DNA from 4 places in the Polaromonas sp. CG_23.6 genome. Region 2 is predicted to be linked to each of the others. Evidence: predicted binding sites of a transcription regulator. Region 2 holds the regulator's gene; each other region holds the start of a gene.

Region 1 (7,032 bases), 2.1 Mb from region 2:
CCGCAGCATCACCAGCATCGCCAGCGCCAGAACCGCGAACAGTAAAAATCCCCAGGCGTAGGTGCCGCCATACTGCTTCGACAAGCCCATCGCGCTCGGCACCAGGCCGCCGCCCAGCGCGCCAATTTCGCCGATCATCGAACCGGCCACGGCCGTGGCCATCGGCCAGCGCAGCGGCACCAGCTGGAACAAAGCGCCATTGCCAGCCCCCAGCGCGGCAAAACAGAGCATCACCAGCAGCGTCGTGAGCACCAGCGAACCACCGGCCAGACCGCACAGCATCAGCGTGACGGCCACTGTGACCAGCACGATGGTCAGGGTGTTGATGCCGCCCCAGCGGTCCGAAATCCAGCCGCCAAACACGCGCAGCGCCGCGCCCATGAAGGCCGCCAGCATCGTCAGCTGGCCAGCCTGCACCTTGCTGACCGAGAGCTGGTCGTAGTAGTAGGTCGGCAAAAATGTCGCCAGGCCGATGAAGCCGCCAAACGTCACGGCGTAGATCAGGCTGAAGGCCCAGCCGTCTTTTTCATACAGGCAGGCGATGTGCTGCTTGAAGCTGGCATGCTTGTCGAGGTCGTCGGGTTCCTTGGCGAACACGATCATCACCACCATGGGAATGCTGATGGCGACAGCGGCAAAGCCGTACACCGTGACCCAGCCAAAGGCCTGCGCCAGCGGCGGCGCGATCAGCACCGAAACGGCGGTGCCGACATTACCCGCACCGACCAGGCCCATCGCCAGCCCCTTGTGCCGCGCCGGAAACGAGCCGGAACCCAGCGACAACGCCACGCCAAAACTGGCGCCGGCAATACCCAGCAGCACGCCCATGGCCAGCAGGTCGTTGAAGCTCTTGACAAAAAAGAAGCCGAAGAGCATGGCCACGGCAATCAGCCCCATCTCGACCAGCGTGGCCTTCTTGCGGCCGATGTACTGCGACAGCAGGCCGAGCGGGAAGCGCATCAAGGCGCCGGCGATGATCGGCACCGACAGCATCAGCCCCTTTTGCGCCGGGCTCAGGTTGAAGGTTTCCGAGATGAAGGGCGCCATGGCGCCGTTGAGCACCCAGATGCAGCACGAGAACGCGAAATACAGGAAGGCAGCGAACAGGGTGGGGGAGTGTCCGGACTTGAGGAATTGCTTGAAGAAGTTCACTGGAGAATGCCCGTGAAAAAGTGCGAATTGCCAAACAGGAAAAAAACCGGTGCCCGCCCGTGGGCTGTTGCATCGAGTTTTCCGGCACCCGCGTTGCGGGTGTTTGACGCGAAACGAGCGGCCACTCAGGCCGTCAGTTTTTCGACATGCGCCTGGCGCGTGTACAAAAAGTCGATCACCGCCTTGCGGTAGTGCAGGTACTGCGTGCTTTCGGCCAGTTCGACGCGGTTGCGTGGGCGCGGCAGGTCAACGCTGAGCACTTCGCCAATCGTCGCCGACGGGCCGTTGGTCATCATCACGATTTTGTCGCTCAGCAGCACCGCCTCATCGACATCGTGCGTCACCATGACGACCGTGCTCTGCGTGTTGGCGACGATCTGCAGCAGCTCGTCCTGCAGCTTGGCGCGGGTCAGCGCATCGAGCGCGCCGAAGGGCTCGTCAAGCAGCAGCACCTTGGGCTCCATCGACAGCGCACGGGCAATGCCGACGCGCTGCTTCATGCCACCCGAGATTTCGCCGGGGCGCTTTTGCGCTGCGGCCGTCAAGCCGACCATCGTCAGCACCGCATCGGTGCGCGCCTTCAGCTGGGCCTTGCTTTGCGTGGCGGAAAACACGCGCTCGACGGCCAGGTAGACGTTCTCGAAGCAGGTCAGCCACGGCAGCAGCGAGTGGTTCTGAAACACCACCGCGCGCTCCGGGCCGGGGCCGGCGATCTCGCGGTTGGCGCACAGCAGCACGCCCTGCGTGGGCATCGTCAGGCCGGCGATCAGGTTGAGCAGCGTCGATTTGCCGCAGCCCGAATGACCGATCAGCGCGACGAATTCGCCCTTGGCGACCTTGAGGTTGACGTTCTGCAGCGCGCAGAACGGGCCTTTCTTGGTCTTGAAAACCTGCTCGACGCCCTGGATGTCGATGTACTGGGGATTGACGGGGGTGTTCATGGTCATGTTCCTTGGGTTGGGTCGGCAGCTCAGTTCTTGACTTCTTCAAACGTGAACGCCGTGGCCAGCTTGATCAGCGCAAACTCCAGCGCCAGCCCGACGATGCCGATGACGAAAATCGCGATGATGATGTTCATGACGTTGAGGTTGTTCCACTCGTCCCAGACCCAGAAGCCGATGCCGACGCCACCAGTCAGCATCTCGGCCGCGACGATCACCAGCCACGCCGTGCCGACAGCCAGCCGCACGCCGGTCAGCATGTAGGGCAGCACCGAGGGGAACAAAATTTTGGTGACGATCTTCCATTCCGACAGGTTCAGCACACGGGCGACATTCATGTAGTCCTGCGGCACGCGCTGCACGCCAACGGCGGTGTTGATGACCATGGGCCAGATCGAGCAGATGAAAATCGTCCAGATGGCGGCCGGGTCGGCGCCCTTGAACACCAGCAGGCCGATCGGCAGCCAGGCCAGCGGCGACACCGGCCGCATCAGGCTGATGAGCGGGTTGAACATGCGGCTCAAAAACGTGAAGCGGCCAATCAGGAAACCGGCCGGAATGCCGACGATGGCGGCCAGGCCAAAGCCGAGCGCCACGCGCTTGAGCGAGGCCAGCACGTTCCAGCCGACGCCCTGGTCGTTCGGGCCGTTGCGGTAGAACGGGTCGCTGAACAGTACGACGGCTTGCAGGAAGGTGTCCTTGGGCGAGGGAATGCTGGCCTTGGTGGCCATGGATACCAATTCCCAGACAAGCGCCAGCAGGCCAAGTCCGAGCAGTGGCGGCAGGACGTGCAACCACAACGCAGAAAAATCCCGCCGGGGTGTCGCGGACAAGGCCGCACCCGTCTTTTTATGGTCTTTTACGGTCTTTGCGCTCGCCTCATCTACATTGGCAGCTATCGAATGCGTAGCGCTTCGCTCCACGCTGGCGGTAGTCGGCGGGGCGCTTTCAAGCGGGCTGTGAAATACGGCACTGACCATGGCGTCACCTCTTCAAAAGTAATTCAACGAAAAATCAAAGGGCGGTTTCAGGCGTGAACCTTGAAGCTGTCGGCGTACTTTTTCGGGTCCTTGCCGTCCCAGACCGTGCCGTCGATCAATTTGCTGGTGCGCATCACGTCCTTCGGAACGCTCACCTTGGCGGCGCTGGCAGCCTGCTTGTAGATGTCGATCCGGTTGATCTGCTTGGCCACGGCCAGGTAGTCCGGGTGCTCTTTCATCAAGCCCCAGCGCTTGTGCTGCGTCAAAAACCACATGCCGTCGGACAGGTAGGGAAAGTTCACCGCGCCGTCGTTGAAGAACTTCATGTGGTTCGGGTCGTCCCACGTTTTGCCCATGCCGTTCTGGTAGCGGCCCAGGATGCGCTGGTTGATGGCGTCGACGCTGGTGTTGACATAGGCCTTGCCGGAGATGGTTTCGGCCATCCTGCTTTTGTTCGCCAGGCTGGCGTCAATCCATTGGCCCGCCTCCAGGATGGCGGCGGTCACGGCGCGGGCGGTGTTCGGGTATTTCTGGGTGAATTCGGCGGTGGTGCCCAACACCTTTTCCGGATGGTCTTTCCAGATGTCCTGCGTCGTCACGGCGGTGACGCCAATGCCGTCCATGATCGCGCGCTGTCCCCAGGGTTCGCCGACGCAAAAACCATCCATGTTGCCGATGCGCATGTTGGCGACCATCTGCGGCGGCGGCACGGTGATCACCTTGGCGTCCGACATCGGGTTGATGCCGTTGGCCGCAAGCCAGTAGTAAAGCCACATGGCGTGGGTGCCGGTCGGGAAGGTCTGGGCGAAGGTGTATTCGCGCTTTTCGCTGGCCATGAGTTTTGCCAGGCCGGGGCCATCGACGGCGCCCTTGTCGGCGAGCTTCTTGCTCAGCGTGATCGCCTGGCCGTTGTTGTTGATCGTCATCAGGACGGCCATGTCCTTTTTGGGCCCGGCGGTGCCTAAATGCACGCCGTAGATCAGGCCATACAGGACATGGGCAAAGTCGAGCTCGCCGTTGACCAGCTTGTCGCGCACGCCGGCCCAGCTGGCTTCCTTGCTCGGGATGATGGTCACGCCGTATTTCTTGTCAATGCCGAGCACCGACGCCATCACCACCGAGGCGCAATCGGTCAGTGGAATGAAGCCGATCCTGACTTCCTTTTTCTCTGGCGCGTCCGAGCCCTGCGCATAGACGGCGGCGCGCAATGCCGGGCTGATGCCCACGGCACCCACGGCGGCGGCCTGCAGCACGCTGCGGCGTGAGAGGGAAGGTTTGAGCAGGTCTGTCATGTCAGCAACTCCTGGAAATGAAAAAATAAAACAAAAAAGGCGTTCGACCGGAGCCGGCACACAAGGGGTGTGAGGGCAGGGGACGAACGCCTTTGTTCTGGGACTTTCTGCTTCGCCATTGAAGCCGAAGGTCCGGTGTCGTAGTTATTGCAAAAGCTGTGCCAACTGAACAGAAGGCTTGATCAACGCTTAAAATTTAAGATAAATAGGGCTGTGGCGCTTGTCCTGCTTGCGCAAGCAGCTATTAAATAAATAGCATTTTGATTTTTTGCGATTCAAGGCCCCGTTTTCCTGGAGACGCACTGCGGTTGTGCACTGCACCATTTCGGCCTGGGCTGACTAGCCCAGCAGGTCAGCCACATCCAGCATGCGCTGCGCCACGTCGCCCAGCCGCAGGCCCTTGTCCATGGCCGCCTTGCGCAGCTTTTCGTACGCGGCCTGTTCAGACAGGCCCTGGCGCTGCATCAGCAGGCCCTTGGCCCGGTCAATGATCTTGCGGTCTTTCAGTTCGGTGCGCACATCGGCCAGTTCGCGGCGCAGCCCTTGTTCGTGCTCAAAGCGCGCCATGGCCACGTCCAGGATCGGGCGGATGCGCGACGTCGCCAGGCCGGCAACAATATAGGCGCAAACCCCAGCGGCTACCGCGTCCTTCACGTGGCGGGTGTCGTCGTCATTGGTGAACAGCACGATGGGCCGGCGCTCGTCGCGCGTGGCCATGACGACGTGTTCGAGCGAGTCGCGGGCATCGCTTTCGGCGTCGACGATGATCATGTCGGGCTGCAACTGCGCCAGCCGTTCGCGCAAAAAGGTGTCGGCTGGCAGCGTGGCAACCAGATTGAATCCGCCTTCGAGCAGGCCGATGCGCAATTGGCGCGAGCGCTCGGCCAGCGCCACGGCAGCCTCGTCACCGGTATCGGCAACCATCAGGTCCGGTGCAATGACCACCAGGCGCAGGGAATGGGGCAATGTCATGGTGTCTACAAGCAAAATTTATGCCGATGGTGGGTTTTGCCGGGAAGGCATCCGGTTTTCGTGCACGGTCGGGGCATTGCGGCACGCTGCCCTGCGCAGGCCACCGCAGGTGCCACCACAGCGCAGGTCCTTGCGCTTAGAATCATTTCCGCTTCGGGGTGCAGTCCGGTCAGTGATGGCAGGGCGGCTGAGATGGTTTCACCAAACCCGCGAACTTGATTTCGGGTCATGCCGACGTAAGAAGAGCTGTCAGGACAGGGTTCACTCCCGCCATCACGACTTTCGGAGCACCCTGCCACCGCAGACTCTTGAAGGAATGACGACCATGGATGCCCTTGACAACGCAACACCCGCCCGCCCGCAAGCGCTTGCCGACCCGATCGTTGACGGCGTGCTGGCTTTCATAGCGCAGGATGGCGTCACTGACGACGCCTTCAACGCCCAGGCTTTGGCGTTGTTTGCCTACCAGTTTGCCCACAACACACCGTTCCAGCGCTTTTGCCGGCAACGCGGCAAGACGCCGCGAACGGTCAAGACCTGGCAAGACATTCCGGCCGTTCCCATCAGTGCCTTCAAGGCCCTGTGCCTGACCTGCCAGCCACCCTCCAGCACTGACCGTGTGTTCATGACCAGCGGCACCACGCAGGGCGACGTCAAGGGCAAGCACCACCATCCGACCCTGGCGGTGTACGACGCCTCAATGCGCGCCAACTTCGCCCGGCGCTTCATGCGCGGCCAGAGCAGCATGGCCATGGGCATCTTATTTCCCACCGAAGAGGTGATGCCGAACTCATCGCTGGCGCACTACCTGGCGCTGGCGCTGCAGACCTTTGGCGCGGACGACAGTCGCTACTTCATCGACGCCGCCGGGCTGGACACGGCGGGCGTGTGCGCGGCGCTGGCGCAGGCCGAGGCCATGGCGCAGCCCTATGCGCTGCTGGGCGCGTCCTACAGCCTGGTGCACCTGATGGATGCACTGGCGCAGCAGGGACGAAAATTTGCCCTGCCGGCAGGCAGCCGGGTGCTGGACACCGGCGGCTTCAAGGGCCAGTCGCGTGAGATTCCCATGGCGCAGTTCTATGCGCAGCTGACGGCGCTGCTGGGCGTGCCGCCCGAGGACTGCATCAACATGTACGGCATGACCGAGCTGAGCACGCAGTTCTACGACAACGGCAGTGCGCAGCTGCCGGCGGTCAAGTCGGGCCCGCACTGGATCCGCTCGCGCCTGGTGAACCCGTTGAGCGGCGCGGAAGTGGCGCATGGCGAGCAGGGCGTGCTGGCGCACTGCGACCTGGCCAATTTCAACTCGGTGACGACCATCCTCACGGAAGACGTCGGCGTGGCGGTCACGGACGGATTTTTGCTAGTTGGCCGCGCCGAAGGCACACAGGCCAAGGGCTGCTCGCTGGCGGTGGAAGAATTTTTGCAGGCCGCCCGCGCATGACGGTGTGGCATGCCGTGGCCGGCTACCTGCCGGGCTTCAAGGCTGATGAACTGGCGTGGCAGACGCTGCATTTCGGCAGCGGCAGCGAACGGCTCGAAGTGGCCGTGCCGGTATTGAGCCAGGTGCAATGGGCGGCCCTGGCCGAGCGCGTCAAGCAGGGCAGCCGGGCCTACCTGAAGACGCGCACGGTGTCGCAAATCATTGCGCTGGTCGACAGCGCCATTGCGCGGCTGCTGGACCGCAGCGACCCG
Region 2 (7,032 bases):
TGGCCAAGAACAACGAAAACCCGGTGTACTACGTGCAGTACGCGCATGCGCGCATCTGCTCGGTGCTGACCGCCTGGGGCGGCGACGAGGCCAGCCTGGCACAGGTCGATTTGTCGCCCCTGACCAGCCCGCAGGCCCAGGCGCTGATGCTGCTGCTGGCCAAATACCCCGACATGCTCAGCCATGCCGCCGACGGCTTTGCGCCGCACGACGTGGCGTTCTATCTGCGCGAACTGGCCGCCTGCTACCACAGCTACTACGACGCCGAACGGATTCTGGTCGACGACGAAGCCGTCAGGCTGGCACGCTTGGCACTGGTAGCGGCCACCGCGCAGGTGTTGCACAATGGCCTCGCAGTGCTGGGCGTCAGTGCCCCGCGCAAGATGTAATCGACTTGAAAACTTCACTCTTTAAAAGGCATCCAGCTCATATGCAAGTTACGGTCAAGTCGCGGGAATACGGTATGAAAAAGCAACGTGGTGGAACCCTGCTGGGTCTGGTGATCGGCGCGTTGGTCGGCCTGGGCATCGCGCTCACAGTGGCGGTGTACGTCACCAAGGTGCCGGTGCCCTTCCTGAACAAGAGCCCGATGTACACGCCGGACAGCGACGCCGCGGAAGCCCGCAAGAACAAGGACTGGAACCCCAACGCGCCACTGGCCGGGAAGAATCCGGCGCCGTCGGCCTCGGGCGAATTAAGCCCGCCAGCCGAACCCTCCACCGCCGGCAACTTGCCGGCCCCAGTGCTGACACCGGAAGACCCCAAAAAACCCGACCGCAGCGCGAAACCGCCGAGAACCGCGACGGCACCCACGACAGCGGCGTCTGCCCCGACAGCGGTTGCCAAACCATCCCGACCCGCGTCCGCCGACCCGCTGGGTGATCTGGCAAAGTCGCGTTCCGACGCCCCGGCCTTCAGTTCGGCGACTTCCGATCCTTTCAACTATTTCATTCAGGCTGGCGCCTACCGCACCCCGGAAGACGCCGAACAGCAGCGCGCCCGGCTGCTGCTGCTCGGCATGCAGGCAAAAGTCACCGAGCGCGAACAGGCCGGTCGCACCGTGTACCGGGTGCGTGTCGGACCGTTCGACAAAAAAGACGATGCCGACCGCGTCAAGGACCGGCTGGACAACAGTTCGATCGAAACGGCACTGGTCCGGGTACAGCGTTAAGTCCTAAATCCGGCAGCGGCTGAACTTTTCGGCCGTGCTGCATCCAACACTTGTCGATATTGACATCAGGAGAAAAAATCAATGCAACGTCGCGCGTTTTCAATTTCAGCTGTCTCGCTGGCTGCGGCTACCGGTATTTCCGCCCTGCCCTCGCTGGCACAAGCCCAGGCCAAGGCCTTTCAAAGCGGTTCTGACTACCTCACACTGGACAAGCCGGCCCCTACGGAAGCGCCCGCCGGAAAAGTCGAGGTGGTCGAATTCTTCTGGTACAACTGTCCGCATTGCAACGGCTTCGAGCCGATGTTCGACGCCTGGAGCAAAAAACAGGCCAAGGATGTGGCGGTGCGCCGCGTGCCCATCGCCTTCCGGCCTGATTTCGAGCCACAGCAACGCCTGTACTACGTGCTGGAAAGTCTGGGCAAGGTCGATGAGCTGCATAAAAAGGTGTTTATGGCGATCCACGTCGACAGGCAGCCGCTCAACACGGCCGACCAGATCAGCGCCTGGGTGGACAAGCAGGGCATTCCCAAGGCGAAGTTCATGGAGCTGTACAACTCGTTCTCCGTCACCACCAAGGCACGCAAAGCCACCCAGCTGCAGGACGCCTATGCGCTGGACGGCGTTCCCGCCCTGGGCATCAATGGCCGTTATTTCACCTCTGGCACGCAGGCCAAGACGCTGGAGCGCTCGCTGCAGGTTGCCGACGCCCTGATCGCCCAGTCGCGCCAGGCACCAGCTGCCGCCGCCAAGCCCTGAAGCACCGCGCCGCCGGGCCTTTTGGGGCTTCGCACACGGCCAGGGGCAACGGCTCCAGCCGTTTTCTTGCGCCTTGCTGCGCTCCAGTAGGCGCTGCAAGGTTTTGCCAGCCCTTGCATGGCTACAATGGCAAAACCCGCAGCTGCAAGATTCGTGCCTTATGAAACGCTCCTTTTTTTCTTTCCTCCTGATGGCTTTTCTTGCCACAGGCGTGGCGCTGCCTGTTGCAGCCGAAAAGGCCGACCGCGACAAACCGATGAATGCCGAGGCCGATGCCCTGCGCTATGACGACCTCAAGCAGACCAGCGTCTTCACCGGCAATGTCATCATCACCAAGGGAACGACCATCATCCGGGGCGCACAGGTCGATGTCAGCCAGGATCCGGAAGGCTACCAGCTGGCTGTGGCCACGGCAGCGCCGGGCAAGCTGGCGTATTACCGCAAGAAGCGCGACGGCGTCGATGAATACATCGAAGGCGAAGGCGAGCGCATCGAATACGACAGCCGTGCCGATCTGGTCAAGTTCATCGGGCGCGCCGTGGTCCGCCGCTTCAAGGGGGCAACGCTGAGCGACGAAACTTCCGGTGCGCTGATCGTGTACGACAACAACACCGACGTATTCACTGTCGATGCCGGTGCGAAAAACGCCAGCGCTGCCAATCCCGGTGGACGCGTCCGCGCCATGCTGTCGCCGCGCGGCACAGTGCCTGCCACCACCGCCCCGCCGCCCAGCGGACCAGCGCCCGTTTTACGCCCCAGCACCAGGCTGGGCACCATCAAAGCCCCGAAAGCGCCCTGAACCCATGAGTGCAACGATACAAACGGCGCCTGCGCGAGACGGCGCCGTGCGCCTTGACACGCCCAGCAGCCTGGTGGCGCAGGGACTGCGAAAATCCTACGGCAGCCGGCTGGTGGTGCAGGACGTGTCGCTGTCGGTGAAAAAAGGCGAGGTTGTCGGCCTGCTGGGCCCGAATGGCGCAGGCAAGACCACGTCGTTTTACATGATCGTCGGCTTGGTGCGCGCCGACGCCGGCCAGATTTCCATCGACGGCCAGCCGGTCGAGCACATGCCGATCCACCTGCGTGCGCGCCTGGGCCTGAGCTATCTGCCGCAGGAAGCGTCGATTTTCCGCAAGCTCAGCGTGCAGGAAAATGTGCGCGCCGTTCTGGAGCTGCAGCGCGATGCCGCTGGCAAGCCGCTGAGCCGCACCGAGCTCGAGTCGCGGCTCGATGCGCTGCTCAAGGACCTGCGCGTGAGCCATCTGCGCGACTCGCCGGCCTTGTCGCTGTCCGGCGGCGAGCGACGCCGCGTCGAGATTGCCCGCGCCTTGGCCACCCAGCCGCGCTTCATCCTGCTGGACGAGCCGTTTGCCGGCATCGACCCGATTGCCGTGATCGAGATCCAGCGCATCATCGGTTTTCTCAAGTCGCGCGGCATCGGCGTGCTGATCACCGACCACAACGTGCGCGAGACACTGGGCATTTGCGACCATGCCTACATCATCAGCGACGGCCATGTGCTGGCCAACGGCACGCCGGCCGAGATCGTGAGCAACACCGAAGTGCGCAGGGTCTACCTCGGCGAACACTTCAAAATGTGAGTATGGCCCCCACGCTTGTCACTTCGTGTACTGCGCTGCCCCCCCGGGGGGCCGCCCCGCCTGCAGTCCGGAAAAGCCGGTCCTGCGGCCGGTACTGGCACGGGCGGGAAGGCCATGCCGAAGCCATGCCAGCCCCCTCAGGGGGCAGCGAACCACGCGAAGCGGGGAGCGTGGGGGCTTTATGAAACAAGGGCTGTCCCTTCGCGTTTCACAACATCTGGCGCTCACGCCGCAACTGCAACAGTCCATCAGGCTGTTGCAACTCTCGACGCTGGAGCTGAGCCAGGAAGTCGAGCAGATGCTCGATGAAAATCCTTTTCTCGAACTGGCGGACGACAGTGCGCCGCGCGAGGAATTTGGCTTGGAGCACATCGACACCCCGGTCAGCCAGGACAGCCGTGAATTTGAGTCCGCTACGGATTCAATAGCTATCAACACAGACACAGCAAGCGCCAGCACCTCAAAAGAGTCTGAAACCACGGCAGAGGCCGGCACCGAGGCGGCGCTGGAGGAAAGCTGGGACGGCGATGGCTCGGTTGAGTCCTCGCCTGACGACAGCGAATGGGGCGGCGACGCGCCGGCGCGCAAGAACAACCTGGAGGACAGCGACGCCGAAGCGTCCGACCTGACCGGCGCGCACGAGTCGCTGCAAGACCATCTGCACCGGCAGGCGCTCGGCCTGCGCTTGTCCGAACTCGACCGCGCCGCCCTGCACTTCCTGATCGAGTCGCTCAATGACGATGGCTACCTGGAAGACAGTCTGGCGTCGCTGGCGGCCGGACTGGCCAGCGACCACCCGGAGCAGGCCGAAGAACTGGCGCAGCAGTTCGCCATCGCCCTGCAGCTGCTCCAGCACATGGAGCCCGCCGGCGTCGGCGCGCGCACCCTGGCCGAATGCCTGCGGCTGCAACTGCTCGAAAGCAAGAACAGCATCGAGTCGCGCGCCGCCCTGGCGATCTGCCAGCAGCCCATGGAACTGCTGGCCAAGCGCGATGTGAAACGCCTGTCGCTGCTGTGCAAGTGCCCGGAAGAGGTCATCAAGGGTGCGATTGGCCTGATCGCCCGGCTTGACCCCAAGCCGGGCCGGCGCTTTGCCAATGTCGAACGCAACCTGATCGTTCCCGACGTGCTGGTCGTCAAGGCCGGCCGGGGCTTCAAGGTCACGCTGAACAGCGACGTCATGCCCCGGCTTCGGGTCCATGACATCTACGCCAGTGCCTTGCGCCAGCATGGCGGCAAGGGCGGCGGCCCCGCGCTGCAGCAGCGGCTGCAGGAAGCGCGCTGGTTCATCAAGAACATCCAGCAGCGGTTCGACACCATCCTGCGCGTCAGCAACGCCATCGTCGAGCGGCAGAAAAACTTCTTCATCCACGGCGAACTCGCCATGCGGCCCTTGGTGCTGCGCGAAATCGCCGACGAGCTGGGCCTGCACGAATCGACCATTTCGCGCGTCACCACCGCCAAGTACATGGGCACGCCGTTTGGCACTTTCGAGCTGAAGTATTTCTTTGGCTCCGGGCTGGGCACCGAAAGCGGCGGCAATGCGTCCAGCACAGCGGTACGCGCGCTCATCAAGCAGTTCATAGCAATCGAAAGCCCGAAAAAGCCGCTCAGCGACAGCCAGATTTCAGAAATGCTCAAGGAACAAGGCATTGAATGCGCCCGCCGCACGGTGGCCAAGTACCGAGAAGCGCTGCGCATTGCGCCAACAAATTTGCGCAAAACCCTGTAGATGTCGCCCCCACGGTCGTTCGCTTCGCGTAACTCCCTGCCCCCCGAGGGGGCCGCTGCGCCTGCGGTCTGGCGAAGCCAGTCCCGCGGCCCCTGCTGGTGGGGGATGTGGCCCCCACGGTCGTTCGCTTCGCGTAACTCCCTGCCCCCCGAGGAAGCCGCTGCGCCTGCGGTCTGGCGAAGCCAGTTCCGCAGCCCCTGCTGGTGGGGGATGTGGCCCCCACGGTCGTTCGCTTCGCGTAACTCCCTGCCCCCCGAGGGGGCCGCTGCGCCTGCGGTCTGGCGAAGCCAGTCCCGCGGCCCCTGCTGGTGGGGGATGTGGCCCTCACGGTCGTTCGCTGCGCCTGCGGTCTGTTGAAGCCAGTTCCCGGACTCCCTGTTCAAATACTTTCTATCCGTTCGCCCTGATGTAGCCAGGGGCTCTCATCCAACCCCGCTGCGGCGCCGCACGTTGCGCCCGGCAAAGTGACCTAACTTATGAACCAACTCCAACTTTTCCTTCCCTGCGCCGCTGGTGTCGAGAACCTGCTGGCCGCCGAAGTCCAGCGCATCACCGGCATCGAAGGCAAGGCCTGGCGCGCCGGCGTGCAGCTTCAGGCTTCCTGGCGCGAAGCGCTGCAGCTCAACCTGCACAGCCGGCTGGCCCAGCGCGTGCTGATCGAGCTGCAGCATGGCCAGTACCGCAGCGAGCAGGACCTGTATAACGCTGCGGCCAGCGTCGCCTGGGAAGTCTGGTTCACGCCCGCGCAGACCTTCAAGGTCGAGATCACCGCCCAGCACAGCCCGCTGCAAAGCCTGAACTTTGCCGCGCTGAAGATCAAGGACGCGATTGCCGACCGCTTCCGGCACAAGTTCAATGACGTGCGCCCGAGCGTTGACACGCGCTGGCCCGACGTGCGCGTGTATGTCCACCTGACCACCGAAACAGTGACGATCTACATCGATACTTCGGGCGAGCCACTGTTCAAGCGCGGCTGGCGCGAGGACAAGGGCGATGCGCCGCTGAAGGAAACGCTGGCCGCCGCGATGATTGCCGCCAGCGGCTGGGACGCCCAGTGCAGGCAAGGCGTGCCGCTGTACGACCCGTGCTGCGGCTCGGGCACCATCGCCATCGAGGCAGCGCAAATCGCCTGCAACATCGCGCCGGGCATCAACCGCCGCTTTGCCTTCCAGAAATACCTGCCCTTTCAGGGCCACGTTTGGGAAGGCCTGCTCGACCAGGCCGAAGCGGCGATCACCGAACCCACCGCGCCGGTGTTCGGCAGCGACGTATCTTTCCGCATGGTTGACTTTGCCGAGCGCAATGCCGAGCGCGCCGGCGTGGCCAATGCGGTGCAGTTTCGCGGTGGCGACGCGCTGCAGCGCATGCCCCCCGCACCCAGCGGTGTGATGCTGGTGAACCCGCCGTATGGCGAGCGCATCGACGTGGCGGGTGTGGCCGGCACCAGCGGCGTGCAGCAGCGCGAGCAGCGGCGTTCGCAGTTCCAGGGCCAGAGCGTCGATGAATTCGGCCAGCCGCTGGTTCGCCCCGAGCGTGACATGCGTTCAGGCCGCGACGAGCGCAACGACCGCGACAGCCGCGAGGAAAGCGGCTTCGAGCCACCGCGCGACCGCTCGGCCAATCCCGGCCGCGAGCAGGCGCAAAACGCCTGGGGCGAGGAAGCCTCGGACTTCTTCCCGCAACTTGCCACGCACTGGAAGAAAAACTACGCCGGCTGGACCGCCCACCTGCTCACGCCCGACCTGAAGCTGCCGAACAAGATGCGCCTGAAG
Region 3 (7,032 bases), 100 kb from region 2:
AAGTTGTTCCCGAAAGTGTCTTTAGTCTGGCAATGCAGCCACTGTCTGACTTTAATTCAAGCGTCGATGGTGCTCAAATAAAAACATCGAATTTATTAATGAGTGTGATAAGGAACAGAATTTTTTGCGCTTGTGGTGCACATCAGGAATTTTTGCTTGATGCCATAGATAAAGATAAAGATATTGATTTCTATTTATCTCCATTGCACCCTCGCATTTGTGGTTGCCACGGCATGGCTGTGAATCAAAATGAATTCAAAGACTGTATGAAATTTGCTGTATTGGCGCTCGCTCTCAAGGGGCCTAGAACCAGCAACGGATTGGATATTGTAAATAATGAACTGGACTTGTTGGTTGACAACAGCAGTAAATTAATTAAAAATTTGTTCTCAAACCATGAGAAAAAGAAATGTGCCAATATCATTGATTCTTGCATTGGAATAATGGCAAGAAAAAGCAATTGGCTTTCAAGCTCTGAAATTGACTCCCGCCTCCGCCAATTTTGCGTATTTTTATGCAGGGATTATTTGGATAAGACGGAAGTAGTGGCATTCATGGAATTGACCCAGGAGTTGATTGCCTCTGTTCTTATTGATGTACACACTGGTTTTATGAAGCTTTACTGGTCTCACAGCTTGACAGTTTCAGATATAAAAGTTGGTGTAATAGTAAAAAGTAAAACTGGGATTGCAGTATTGAATTCATTTGACAAGGGTCAATTTGATCTATCTTTTACCAGCAAATAATATTTAAATTTATTTAATGGCATATCAAGAATACGGTTCTAGTAAATTTAAAACAAGCTTTGGTGGCTGAGGATAGATATTTGTATACAGATAATTCTGTAAATTTTATATAGTTTTATCATGTCGATCCTGTGTTCGGCGTAATGTTTTTATAACAAACCAGGCCGCCCATGAAACCAAAATTTGTTCGTACCTTTGTCATGATCTCGGTTGCCATCGTTATGGTGGGTTGTGCTTCACAGAACGACAAAACTGAAAAATCCAGAGAGAAAACGATAGTCACTTATTTTTCGAGCAAAGCCAAGTCTGTGTTTGTACCGGTCGTGGTTCCTGTTGCGAAAAAGGAAGCCGTTGTTCAGGGAATTGTTTATTTTGATTTTGACAAACACAATATAAAGCCCGAATTCAATCAGGTTTTAGAAGATCACGCCCGCATCTTGCGCACCAATCCGCTGGTGATTGCCTCGGTGGAAGGGCATACCGATGTATTCGGCACGAATAGCTATAACCAGCCCCTGGGGCTTGTACGTGCCAACGAGGTCCGCAACGCGCTGATCAGGCTCGGTGTTCAAGAGCAACAGTTGAAACCGGTCAGTTTAAGTTTTTACCAACCCGCTGTTGCAGGTCTCGATGCAGAATCGCGCGCTTTGAATAGACGAGCCGAGATAGCTTACGAAGACTTGCGTTGAATTGATTGGGAAACTTCGGCTGATCCGAGTGGCGCGTACTGCTAATGCGTCACTCACAACTTGCCGCGCTCACTGCTTTGGCAATGCCATCACCGTCTTCAAGGCTTGCGTGATGTCATCGCGCAGCAAGGACCATTGCGGTCCGCTTTCAAAGACAAAGCGCTGGTTCACTTCCAGTTCAATGCCCACGTACTGAACCTGTCCATGGCGCTTGCGCAAAAGCGCAGTGAGACCGTCGCCCTTGCCCTGGTAGGGGTAGTTGCGCCGCAGTCTCAGTTCGGGTCGGCGTTTTTGCAAAGCGTTCAGCCAGCACGTTGCCAGCGCACCTTCACCCGCGCGTCCGGGGTCGTAGAGCCAGGCCACATCGGCCTGGCGCACCACGCCATTCAGCTCGGGCGTGAAACTGTGCGAAGCAATATGGACAACGCGCCGGCCCCTGGCAATCAGCCGGGCGACTTCACCTTCAACCGTGTCGCGGTGCGGATGGTAATGCTGGGTGGCAATGGCGCGCCGGTCGGCTGCCGGCAAGTCGCGCGTGGCTTCCGAGTGCAATTGCCGGTGGCCGATGGAACGGTTCAGGTCGATCAGCAGGCGTGTGGTGGTGGCCCCGAACAGTGGCGCTTCCAAGGCATCAGCCATCTGCCGGGCCAGTTCAAGCGCACCCGGGTCCCAGCCGCGATGGGTGTCCAGCAAGGACTCGTGACCGATGAACAATGCCGCGTAGGCAGACGGCACCTCGCGCCCGCCATGCTCGCAAGTGATGACCAGCGCATCACCGGCCGGCGTGTCAGTGACAGGCAGCGGGGTCACACTGTGCTGAGGGCGTTGCCATGCGCATCGACTTCATAAGTCGTGACCTCAAACTTTTTCAGGGTGTTTGGCCCGAAAGCCATCGTTAACGGCACGTCGCCCGCATCGCGGCCGCGCGCCATCACGACGCGGCCGATGCGTGGCGTGTTGTGGCGCGCGTCGAAGGTGTACCAGCGGCCGCCCAAAAAGACCTCGAACCAGGCGCTGAAGTCCATCGGGTAAGGCACTGGCGCAATGCCGATATCGCCCAGGTAGCCGGTACAGTAGCGCGCCGGAATATTCATGCAGCGGCACAGCGTCACCGCCAGGTGCGTGAAGTCGCGGCACACGCCAGTGCCTTCGCGCCAGCCTTCAACGGCGGTGCGCGTGGCGCGCGCGGCGCTGTAGTTGAAATGAATATGGTTGTGCACATAGTCGCAAATCGCCTGCACGCGCGCCCAGCCGGCGGGCGCCTGGCCAAACTGGTTCCAGGCGAACTGGAGCAATTCACTGTCCACCTCGCAATAACGGCTGGGCAGCAGGAACTGCAGCGTGGCCGGGGGCAGTTCGGTCGGGTCATGCTGCCGGGCAGACCAGTCCACCTCGTCGGGCAAGCCGGAATCGCGAATGATGGACTGGCTGTGAAAGCGCACCTCGCCGACGCCGGCCGGCGCATTGACACGGCCGCAGCGGTTGCCAAAGGCGTCCAGGTATTCGTCAACCAGCAAGTGGGGCTCGGTCAGCACGATCTCGGGCGCCAACAGGTCGTCACGCCGCGACGGGTGCACATGCAGCACATACACAAGCGCCATGGGCGACGTGATGGCCAGCTGGATGTCGAAACCAATTTTGATGTACATAGGATTTGCCGCCAGAAAGTGTTTGGGCGTGGTGATGTCTTACCGGTTTTCCCAAGTTTCCTGCCAGCAAGTATGGTGCCAGCCCCTGGGCCAGGCTTATCGTCTCTGGCCCCGTGCAGGCGTCAGAAACGGGAGGATATCGGACAGGGAAAATCCTTGGGACGCTGACCGCTCTTGCAGAGAGTTTTTGCCTTGAACTATTTTGGTGCAGGGCTGAGTGCATGCTGCGTTGCCAGACGCCATGCGGCGCCCCGGTATGACGCCCGCCAGACTTGCGGCAGGAAACTCACGGCCGTCAAAAAAGCCGCCAATAAACTGCCAAGGATGGCCAGGTTCAGCGGCTGCCTTCCTTGACGGCCCAGTCCACCAGTGCTTCAAGCGCCGGCCGCGCCGCTGACGCATTGGCATGGTTGATGATGCCGACCACGACCAGGCGTCGGCCGCTGGGCGTGTGCACGTAGCCGGCCAGCGCGGTGACGCCCTGCAGCGTGCCCGATTTCAGGTGCGCCCAGCCCTGCGACACCTGCGAACGGCTGCGCCTGAGCGTGCCATCGACGCCGGTGATCGGCAGCGACGCCATCAAATCGGGCATGGCGCCCGACACGTACGCGGTCTGCAGCATGCGCGCCAAGCCCTGGGGCGTGACGCGTGCTGACCGCGACAGGCCTGAGCCGTTGTCGGGCACCGGCACATCCGCTGCGCCATTTGGCGCGCCGAAGCGCGCCATCCACCAGCCGCGCACCGCCTCGCGCGACGCCTCGTTGCTCGCACCGCCGGGTTGCTGCAGGCTGAGTGTCAGGAACAGCTGCTGCGCCATCACGTTGTTGCTGAACTTGTTGATGTCGCGGATCACCTCAGCCAGCGGCGGCGATTCCATTTCAAAGACGGGTTTCAGGCCGGACGGCGCGGCGCCCTCGCGCACCCGGCCGCCCAGCCGGCCGCCCATTTCCTGCCACATTCCGGCAATCGCCCGACCGGCATAGCGGGCCGGGTCGGGGTAGGCGATGGCCCAGGACTTTTCGCCGCAGGCCACCGGATAGTTGCCGGCAAATGCCATGCGCAGCGGGTCGGCCAGGTCGGGTTGAAGCTGCGCCCGGTAATCGCCGCAATCGCCCAGCGTGGCCCGGCCGTTGCTGCCTGCCGAGAGCGGCACGCTGGCCTGCATCTGTACGCCGGCCAATGGCGGGTCGTAGCGAATGCTGGCGCTGCCATTGCCCGGATTCGGCACGAAGGTCATCACCACCGACTTGTAGTTCACCAGCAGCGCATCGGGCTGGACGTTGTACGGGCGCAGCGCCTCGCCGTCGAAGTCGCCGGGGTTCTGCGTGGACGCGGCAAAGGCGCTGCCGTCAAGCACGATGTCGCCGCCGATGGTCTTGATGCCCAGGCCCTGCACCCGGCGCAGCAGCAGCCAGAGCCGCTCCATCACCAGCTTGGGGTCGCCCCCGCCCTGGATGATCAGGTTGCCGTTCAGCACGCCGCCGGCAATCGGGCCATCGGCATAAACCGGCGTGGTCCAGGTGTAGGCCGGGCCGAGCAGTTCCAGCCCGGCATAGGTCGTGACCAGCTTCATGACGGATGCCGGATTCATGGCGCTGCCTGAGCGGTAACTAAGCAGCGGCGCAGCTTGGCCGTTCAGGGCCGGCGCGGCATCGACGACCACGGCGGCAAAGGCTTCGCGCGGCACCTTGGCGCGCGCCAGCAGGGCCTCGACCTCGGGCGGCAGGGATTGGGCGCTGGCGCTAAAGCCGATCAGCGCGACCAGCCCGGCCAACAGGCCTTGGCTCAGGCGGGCGTTGCAGCCGGGGTGGACGCGGGTGTGAGGAGTCGCATTGCGGGACGGGAAAGAAAAAAGCATGCGCAATTCTCGCGCCATGCTGGCGCATTGGTTAGGTTTCGGGCGTAAAAATAAGGGTGTTCCATTCGGGCGCGCGTGAACCGTCGCGGGGATTCCAATTTGCACCCAGCCCGCCAGCAGCCACGCCTGGAACGCACGACGACAGGAACACGCTGCGCCTTGACATGCCTTGATGCGGATTTACGCGCCACCCTGCCCGAACTGCTGGCGCAGCGCTTCAACGCGCTTGCGGTTCGCGCCCATGTCGCCCTGGCCCAACCGGCTCGCAGAGCGCACCTGGATCACGCCTGCAGGCTCGTCGAGCAGGAATTCCAGATCGTCAGTGAACCCCAGTAACTGGGTCTTGCACTGCGCGTAAAGGTAGGCCGGCTCACGGGTGACCACGGTGGTGCGCGGCATGTTGCTGACGATGCCCGCAAGCCGTGCCATTGCGGCCTGGCCGTCGCCGGTGTAACTCAGCGGCGCCACCTCTGCATGAGCGCGCTGCGGGTTGTCCGGGTAAAGCGCTGCCTGGCTTGAAACGCTATTGGGCGTGAGCGACGGCGGCTTGAGCCTGTGCTGGCGCACGCCAAGATCGCCCGGCGCCTGGCCCGCCAAAAATCCAAGCTGCCCTGCACCCAGCAGCAAAACGGCCAATGTCACCAGCAGGACTGCAATGTAGCCAATAATTTTCATGGAGGTATTCTTTAGAAGCGTTTGACGTGTGCTCGCCGCAGCGACAGCGAGTATCAAGCCTGACAGGGTAAGCCAAGGGCTGCTGGCTGAGGGACGATGGCGCCGAAAGCGCAGCGAAAAAAGCACCGTGCCATTATGGGCTGGCCGGGCGGCGCGGCAGGCCGGATAATCGCGGGGTGCGTGGCGCCGGCCGTTTGCGGGCTGGCGCACCGCCTTTGCTTATTTACTACGATTTTGATAGCTACTTGCGCATGTCCCAACTGCGTAAACGCCTTATTTGATGCCTAAACCTCTTAAATTCCTCGCGTTTGACACCAGCACCGACCGCCTGTCGGTGGCCGTGACCGACGGCGCGCGCGTCTGGCAGCACAGCGGCCCGGGCGGCGCGCAAGCCTCGGCCACCTTGATCCCGGCGATCATGGCGTTGCTGGCCGGGTCGGGCATGGCGCTGGGCGAGCTCGACGCGATTGCCTTTGGCCGGGGGCCGGGTTCCTTCACCGGGCTGCGCACGGCGTGTGCGGTGGCGCAGGGACTGGCCTTTGGCGCCAACCACGGCGCAGGCATTGCGGTGCTGCCCATCGACACGCTGATGGCCGTGGCCGAGGAGGCGCGCTTTCAGCGCGACGGGGCCCTGGCGGAAAGTGACGCGCCCCTGAGCGTCCTGGCGCTGCTCGATGCCCGCATGGACGAGATGTATGTGCAGAGCTATGAATTCAGGAGCGGCTTATGCATTTCCATCAAGGGCTGCGAACTGATCCGTCCAGAAAACCTGGTGCCTGGCGCTGCGCCGCAGCTGCTGGCCGGCAATGTGTTCGGCGTGTATGCCGGCCGGCTGCCCGCAGCGTTGGCCGCGCTGGAGTGCAGGGAGGCCTATCCGACCGCCACCGCATTGCTGCGCCTGGCGCCCGCACTGGCCGCTGCCGGCCAGTGCATCGATGCCGCGCAGGCGCTGCCGCTGTATGTGCGCGACAAGGTCGCCCAGACCACCGACGAGCGCGCCCAAGCCAAGGCGGCCGCGCAGGCCGCGACCCTCCCGCTGCCAAGCTGACAGGCCCTGCGCATGAACGCCGTCCTTCAACCCTTCCAGCCGCTCGAAGCCCGCTTTGAAGCCATCACGCCCGCCTGGCTGCCGGCGGTGCTGCAGGCCGAATACAGCGCTTACCTGCAGCCGTGGAGCGAGCGCAATTTCCTCGATTCGCTGCAGGCCGGCTACCAGGCGCAACTGCTGGCCGCCGGCCCGGTGGACCAGCCCGAGCTGCTGGGCTATTTTGTCGCCATGAAGGGCGTGGACGAGGTGCATCTGCTCAACATCACGGTGGTGCCCGCCTGCCAGGGCCAGGGCTGGGCGCGGGTGATGCTCGATGCGCTGGGCGTCTGGTCGCGCGGGCAGGGCGCGCAGTGGCTGTGGCTGGAAG
Region 4 (7,032 bases), 2.8 Mb from region 2:
GGGTTTCAATGTCCGCCAGCTTGTTGTGAATACCCCTGTAAAAGCCCAACTGCACCACTTCAAGCAGGCTGGCAAGCTGGCGCGCATCCGGCAATATGCGCAGCGCGGGCATGACAAGCATCGAGGCGGGGTTTGGTGTCGGGTCGGCATGGCACCAGACCAGGCCGAGGGTTCTCTCCAGCCAGTCGATCAGTTCGGTGTGGCGCACCGGCTTGAGGATGAAATCCTCCGTGCGTATGCCCACATCGTTGTCCAGCCCCTTGTCAAAAGCATTGGCCGACACGATTGCCAGGTGAATGCCGGCATGCCCGGATTTGCGCACGCGGCGCAGCGTTTCCCAGCCATCAATGCCGGCCATGGCCAAATCCATGAAAATCACGTCGGGCCGGTAGCCCGCCGCCAGCAGGTCCAGGCAGTCGTGGCCGCTGGCAGCGGTGCGCATCTCGAAGCCCATGGGCTCCAGCAGATGCACCAGCAGTTCGCGGTCGGGCTCCTCGTTGTCGACCACCAGCAGCTTGCGCCGCACGCCTTCATAGCCCTGAGGCCGACGCCGGGCGTTGCGGATTTTGGTCGCCGGAAAACTGCCCGCTGCCATGTGCACTTCCGGCAAAAACAGCCGGATGCCAAACACCGAGCCCTTGCCCGGCGCGCTGACCACGGTCATCTCGCCGCCCATCAAATCGGTCAGCATTTTGGCGATCGTCAGGCCCAGGCCCGCGCCCGATGCGCCGCCCACACTCTGGCCGGCGGTGCTGCCGCGCGCAAAGGGCTCAAAAATATTGTCAAGTTCAGCCGCGCTCATGCCAGGGCCGGTGTCCTGGATGTCGATGTAGGCCATTTCGCGCGCATGGCGCACCCGGAAAGTGACCTGGCCTTGGGCGGTGAACTTGATGGCATTGCCCAGCAGGTTGATCAGCACCTGCCGCACCCGCTGCTCATCGGCGCGCACCAGTTCAGGCAGGTTGCCGACGGCTTCGAACACAAAGCGCAGGCCCTTGGCCGCCGCCTGCAACTCGAACATTCCCTCTATTTCGTGTACACAGTCAGCGAATGGCATCGGCCTGACATTGAGCGTCAGTTTGCCAGCCTCGATGCGGGCGATGTCCAGCGTGCCCTCGATCAGCGACAGCAGATGCTCGCCGCCGCGCTTGATGACGTTGACCGCCTGCTTGCGGTGCGGCGGAATGCCGGCGTCTTCGCCCATCAGTTGCGCATAGCCCAGAATACTGTTCAGCGGCGTGCGCAACTCGTGGCTGATGGCGCTGATGTAGCGGCTCTTGGCCTGGTTCGCCTGGTCGGCCACGCGCTTGGCCTGCTGCAGCGCTTCGTCGGTCTGCCGGTGGGACTCGATTTCCTGCATCAAGAGGTGCGTCTGGCGGTTCGACTCTTCCTGCGCCACCTGCCGGCTCTTGTGCGCCAGCACCAGCCACCAGGCAACCAGTCCGGCCATCACCAGCAGCGCCATGTAGGCCTTCAAAAAACCTGATCGCAAGGCCGAATCGGACGCCGCCAGTTCGGCCACCGAACTGATTTCCTGGCGGTACAGCAAGCCAAACACAGCAGCGAGCAGTGGCACGATGACCGTCATCAGCAGCAAAAAGTGGCTCAAGCCGGTGTCCAGGTACGGCCAGATGCGGCGCGGCAGCAACCAGCGCAGGGCTGCAGACCACTGCACCGACAGGCGCGCATGGGGCTTGCACAAGTCGCCGCAACGCGCGTCCAGCGTGCAGCACAGCGAGCAGATCGGCCCCTGGTAGGCCGGGCAATGCGCCATGTCGGGGCCTTCGTAGCTGCGCTCGCAAATCACGCAGCGCTGGGTGGCGTGGCGTTGGCAAGGCCCGTCGGCAGCCAGTGGCGCAGAACGGCGCGCAATGTAATAACGCCCGCTCGTTGCCCAGGCAATCAGCGGCGCCGCGACAAACGCCGTGGTCATGGCAATGACGGCTGAAAAAGCGCGCGCCAGTTCGCCATACAAGCCCAGGTGCGCGGTGATGGACAGCAGCGACGCCAGCGCCATCGCGCCCACGCCGACCGGGTTGATGTCGTACAGGTGGGCGCGCTTGAACTCGATGCCTGGCGGGGACAGGCCGAGCGGCTTGTTGATGACCAGGTCGGCCACCACCGCCATCACCCAGGCAATCGCAATGTTTGAATACAGCCCCAGCACGTCGCCAAGGGCCTGGAACACATTCATTTCCATCAGCATGAAGGCAATGGCGGTGTTGAACACCAGCCAGACCACCCGGCCGGGATGGCTGTGCGTCAGCCGCGAAAAAAAATTCGACCAGGCCAGCGAGCCGGCGTAGGCATTGGTCACATTGATCTTGAGCTGCGACACCACGACAAACAGCGCCGTCGCACCGACCGCCCAGCCGTAGTGGGGAAACACATATTCATAAGCCGCCAGGTACATCTGGTTCGGGTCCACCGCCCGGTCCAGCGGCACCATGTTGGAAATCGCCAGGTAGGCCAGCAGCGCGCCGCCGAGCATCTTGACTACTCCCAGGAGCACCCAGCCCGGTCCGCCGATCAGCACACCGGCCCACCAGCGCCAGCGGTTGGCGGGCGTCTGCACCGGCATGAAGCGCAGGTAGTCAGCCTGCTCGCCCATCTGGGTGATCAATGCAATGCCGACGGTCAAGGCCGCACCAAAAAGATGCAGATTGAAAGTGCCCGATGCACTTTTTTCGCCTGCATAGTTGACAACACCAGAAAACGCACCGGGAGCGTGCACAAAAACATAGGCAAACGGCACCACCAGCATGACAAGCCACAGCCCCTGCGTCCAGACCTGCAGCCGGCTGATGGTCGAAACCCCATGCGTGACCAGCGGAATCACCACCAGTGCACAAACCAGATAGCCCCACTTGGGCGGAATCCCGAAAGCCAGTTCCAGCGCATAGGCCATGACAGCGGCTTCCAGCGCAAAGAAAATGAAGGTGAACGAGGCATAGATCAGCGATGTCAGCGTCGAGCCGATATAGCCGAAACCTGCGCCACGCGTCAACAAGTCCATGTCCACGCCATAGCGCGCCGCATAAATACTGATTGGCAGGCCCGCCAGGAAAATGATCAGCCCCGTCGCCACGATGGCCCAGAAGGCATTGGTGAATCCGTATTTCACCAGCAAGGTGGCTCCCACGGCCTCCAGAATCAGAAATGACGCGGCGCCAAACGCGGTGTTGGCCACCCGCCATTCCGACCATTTGCGAAAGCGCTGCGGTGTAAAGCGCAGTGCATAGTCTTCCATGGTTTCGCTGGCGACCCAGCTGTTGTAGTCGCGCCTGACCTTGATGATGCTCTGCACCGCCACCTTGGGGCCGACACCCTGGTCTTCATCCGGCAAACCCAGGGGCGTGCCCGGCTGAATCAACGGTAAGGGCGTGGTGGTGTCCATGAAGGCGTGGGTGACAGGCAGAAAAATTTTAGATCCCATGCTTACAGCAGCTTTTGTGCCACGCAGCCGCAGCCCCCCCCCCCCCGGCAGCAGGTCCTGAACGCCGGTGGCACCAATCTTGCAATTTTGGAAGAGCCGAACCCGAAAGAGCCCCATGGAATTGACGCCCCGCGAAAAAGACAAACTGCTGATTTTTACCGCCTCCCTGCTGGCCGAGCGGCGCCGCGCGCGCGGCCTGAAGCTCAACTACCCCGAAGCCGTGGCGCTGATCAGCGCCGCGGTGATGGAAGGTGCACGCGACGGCAAGACCGTGGCGCAACTCATGAGCGAAGGGCGCACCATCCTGAGCCGCGCCGACGTGATGGACGGCATTGCCGAATTGATTCCCGACATCCAGGTCGAAGCCACCTTTCCCGACGGTACCAAGCTGGTCACTGTGCACCAGCCGATTGTCTGAAAGGATTGCGCACCCAGCCTGCTTCTTTGCACAGTCACTCTTTTTTTAATAGCTGCTTGCGCCCTGCCCGCTTGCGCTATAGCCTGTTTTGATACTTTTTTCAGGAATTATCCTTATGTCACGCAAACTGACTCACGCTATTTTATTAATAGCTGCTGGCGCAATGGTGACCGGCGCATCAGCCCATATGGGCACCGATCCTGCTGCCCACGCAGAAATTGGCTTCGCCGATGGACTGCAGCACCCGTTCACCGGCCTGGACCACTTGGCCGCGATGCTGGCCGTGGGCTTCTGGAGCGCCTTGAGCGCCCGCCGGTTGTGGTCCGGACCGCTCGCTTTCGCGGCGATGCTGCTGGCAGGCGCAGTGATGGGCCTGGCCGGCATGGCACTTCCGGCGGTCGAGCCGATGATTGCTGCTTCGCTGCTGGTGCTGGGTTTGCTGGTGGCGCTGCGCACACGCCTGCCTGCTGCGCTGGCCGCTTCACTGGTCGGCCTGTTTGCGATTTTTCATGGCGTTGCGCATGGCACTGAACTGGCAGGTGCTGCGAATATCTTGGCACCGCTGTCGGGCATGCTGCTGGCTACGCTGGCGCTGCATGCCATCGGTCTGGGCCTGGGCTTGAGCTTTCGTCCCAGCACCTGGGGCTCACGCCTCGCGGGCACCGGCGTCGCGGCGCTGGGCCTGACACTGCTGGTCCGACTGGCCTGAAGAAAGCACCCCATGATTCCAGGCGAACTGTTCACCGACGGCCCCGACCACCTGCTCAACGAGGGCCGGCGCACCCTCACTTTGGTCGTGCAAAACACCGCCGACCGGCCGATCCAGGTCGGCTCGCACTACCACTTTGCCGAAACCAACGGCGCGCTGGGTTTTGACCGCGATGCGGCGCGCGGCATGCGGCTCAATATCGCCTCCGGCACGGCCGTTCGCTTCGAGCCGGGCCAGCAGCGCACCGTCGAGCTGGTGGACTTTGCGGGCGAGCGAAAAATCTACGGCTTTCGCGGCCTCATTCAGGGAGCGCTTTAATGGCAAGCATTGGACGCCGCGCTTACGCGGAAATATTTGGTCCCACGGTGGGCGACCGGCTGCGGCTGGCCGACACCGATCTGATGGTCGAGGTCGAAGCCGATTACACCTTGCGCGCCGGCAGCTACGGCGAGGAAGTCAAGTTTGGCGGCGGCAAGACCATTCGCGACGGCATGGCGCAGTCGCAAAGAACCAATGCCGAAGGCGCGATGGACACAGTGATGACGAACGCGCTCATCCTCGACCATTGGGGCATCGTCAAGGCCGACATTGGCCTGAAAGGCGGTCGCATTGCCGCCATCGGCAAGGCCGGAAATCCCGACGTTCAGCCCGGCATCGACATCATCATCGGCCCCGGCACCGAGATCATCAGCTGCGAAGGCATGCTGGTGACGGCTGGCGGCATTGACTCGCACATCCACTTCATCTGCCCGCAGCAAATCGAGGAAGCGCTGACCTCGGGCGTCACCACCATGCTGGGCGGCGGCACGGGTCCGGCCACCGGCACCTTTGCCACCACCTGCACGCCCGGCCCGTGGAACATCGAGCGCATGCTGCAGGCCGCCGACGCCTTCCCGATGAACATCGGCTTTCTGGGCAAGGGCAATGCCAGCCTGCCGGCTGCGCTGCACGAACAGGTCAACGCGGGCGTGATTGGTCTGAAGCTGCATGAAGACTGGGGCACGACGCCAGCGGCCATCAGCAACTGCCTGGACGTGGCCGAGGCGCTTGATGTGCAGGTCGCCATCCACAGCGACACGCTGAACGAATCGGGCTTTGTAGAGAACACGATTGCCGCGACCAAGGGCCGGGGGCTGTGCGCCTTTCATACCGAAGGCGCGGGCGGCGGCCATGCACCGGACATCTTGCGCGTGGTCGGCGAGGCGAACTTCCTGCCGTCTTCAACCAACCCGACCATGCCCTACACCATCAACACGCTCGACGAGCATGTGGACATGCTGATGGTCTGCCACCACCTCAACCCTTCGATTGCCGAAGACCTGGCGTTTGCCGAAAGCCGCATCCGCAAGGAAACCATTGCCGCTGAAGACATCCTGCACGATCTGGGCGCCATCAGCATGATGTCCAGTGACAGCCAGGCCATGGGCCGGGTCGGCGAGGTCATCATACGCACCTGGCAAAACGCCCACAAGATGAAGCAGCAGCGCGGCAAGCTGCCAGGGGACACCGAGCGCAACGACAACTTCCGCGTCAAGCGCTACATCGCCAAATACACCATCAACCCGGCGATCGCCCACGGCATTTCGCACGAGGTCGGCTCGATTGATGTCGGCAAGTTCGCCGACCTGGTGGTCTGGAAACCGGCATTTTTCGGCATCAAGCCGTCGATCATCCTCAAGGGCGGCTTCATTGCCATGGCCGCCATGGGCGACCCGAACGCCTCGATCCCGACGCCGCAACCGGTGCATTACCGACCCATGTTCGGCGCGTTTGGCGGCGCCCTCGCCAAGGGCTCGCTGACCTTTGTGTCGCAGGCCGGGCTGGCCGCCGGCATCAAGGAACGCTTTGGCCTGGCCAAGACGCTCAGCGCGGTGAAAAATATTCGCGGCGTTCGCAAGCAGCACATGATGCATAACGACTACCTGCCGAGAATGGAAATCGACCCGCAGACCTATCTGGTGCGCGCCGACGGTCAACTGCTGACCTGTGAGCCAGCGACCAGCTTGCCGATGACGCAGCGCTACTTTTTGTTTTAACTTGCGTAACTCAATGAATGCAAGACGATAAAGGGGAATAGCTGCAGAAAATACGCAGCATTTCGATGGGTGAAAGAAATAGGCCTGAGAATGTAACTTTTAAAGGCTCACAGATGATGATGAAACCAATAACTATTCTTGCTGCAAGCGTTGCGCTGGCAAGTGCAGCCATCGCACAATCTTCAGCCGGAGGCTTTACGGGTAACGCCGCCCCAGCGCGTGGCGGCTTCACGGGCCCCGCGACCGTGGTGACGGTAGAGCATGCCAAGACCCTGAAAGACGATACTGAAGTCACCCTGCGGGGCACAATTGAACGGCACACAGGCGGTGAAAAATACGTTTTTCGTGATGCCAGTGGCACGGTGGACATGGAAATTGACAGCGACCGTTGGGTTGGTCAGACCGTATCACCTCAAGACCAGGTTGAAATCTT

Evidence for each region. Region 2 encodes sigma-54, which starts transcription at its own class of promoters, with help from an activator protein. Its sites were predicted from a motif close to TGGCANGNAANCTGCTTT; they were not measured.
Region 1: H4V98_RS13995 (CmpA/NrtA family ABC transporter substrate-binding protein) is a predicted target of sigma-54. The motif match lies at 4,512-4,529, and genes of this name have one in related genera.
Region 3: H4V98_RS03830 (transglutaminase family protein) is a predicted target of sigma-54. The motif match lies at 3,148-3,165, and genes of this name have one in related genera.
Region 4: H4V98_RS17485 (urease subunit gamma) is a predicted target of sigma-54. The motif match lies at 3,505-3,522, and genes of this name have one in related genera.

Annotation. Positions count from the first base shown of each region.
Region 1 covers NZ_JARXUY010000001.1:2,963,654-2,970,685, reverse strand. Annotated here, with positions in the region: gene H4V98_RS14010 (MFS transporter) at 1-1,152, opposite strand, end outside; gene H4V98_RS14005 (ABC transporter ATP-binding protein) at 1,278-2,093, opposite strand; gene ntrB (nitrate ABC transporter permease) at 2,123-3,073, opposite strand; gene H4V98_RS13995 (CmpA/NrtA family ABC transporter substrate-binding protein) at 3,121-4,365, opposite strand; gene H4V98_RS13990 (ANTAR domain-containing protein) at 4,705-5,337, opposite strand; TPP riboswitch at 5,482-5,597, shown strand; gene H4V98_RS13985 (long-chain fatty acid--CoA ligase) at 5,663-6,781, shown strand; gene H4V98_RS13980 (acyl-CoA reductase) at 6,778-7,032, shown strand, end outside.
Region 2 covers NZ_JARXUY010000001.1:907,111-914,142, reverse strand. Annotated here, with positions in the region: gene argS (arginine--tRNA ligase) at 1-389, shown strand, start outside; gene H4V98_RS04335 (SPOR domain-containing protein) at 464-1,171, shown strand; gene H4V98_RS04330 (thiol:disulfide interchange protein DsbA/DsbL) at 1,253-1,927, shown strand; gene lptA (lipopolysaccharide transport periplasmic protein LptA) at 2,088-2,726, shown strand; gene lptB (LPS export ABC transporter ATP-binding protein) at 2,731-3,528, shown strand; gene H4V98_RS04315 (RNA polymerase factor sigma-54) at 3,710-5,260, shown strand; gene H4V98_RS04310 (THUMP domain-containing protein) at 5,737-7,032, shown strand, end outside.
Region 3 covers NZ_JARXUY010000001.1:804,815-811,846, forward strand. Annotated here, with positions in the region: gene H4V98_RS03815 (hypothetical protein) at 1-746, shown strand, start outside; gene H4V98_RS03820 (OmpA family protein) at 917-1,435, shown strand; gene H4V98_RS03825 (N-formylglutamate amidohydrolase) at 1,505-2,245, opposite strand; gene H4V98_RS03830 (transglutaminase family protein) at 2,242-3,084, opposite strand; gene dacB (D-alanyl-D-alanine carboxypeptidase/D-alanyl-D-alanine-endopeptidase) at 3,419-4,942, opposite strand; gene H4V98_RS03840 (DUF1499 domain-containing protein) at 5,123-5,617, opposite strand; gene tsaB (tRNA (adenosine(37)-N6)-threonylcarbamoyltransferase complex dimerization subunit type 1 TsaB) at 5,898-6,665, shown strand; gene rimI (ribosomal protein S18-alanine N-acetyltransferase) at 6,678-7,032, shown strand, end outside.
Region 4 covers NZ_JARXUY010000001.1:3,698,246-3,705,277, forward strand. Annotated here, with positions in the region: gene H4V98_RS17480 (ATP-binding protein) at 1-3,250, opposite strand, end outside; gene H4V98_RS17485 (urease subunit gamma) at 3,552-3,854, shown strand; gene H4V98_RS17490 (HupE/UreJ family protein) at 3,970-4,563, shown strand; gene H4V98_RS17495 (urease subunit beta) at 4,576-4,881, shown strand; gene ureC (urease subunit alpha) at 4,881-6,599, shown strand; gene H4V98_RS17505 (NirD/YgiW/YdeI family stress tolerance protein) at 6,713-7,032, shown strand, end outside.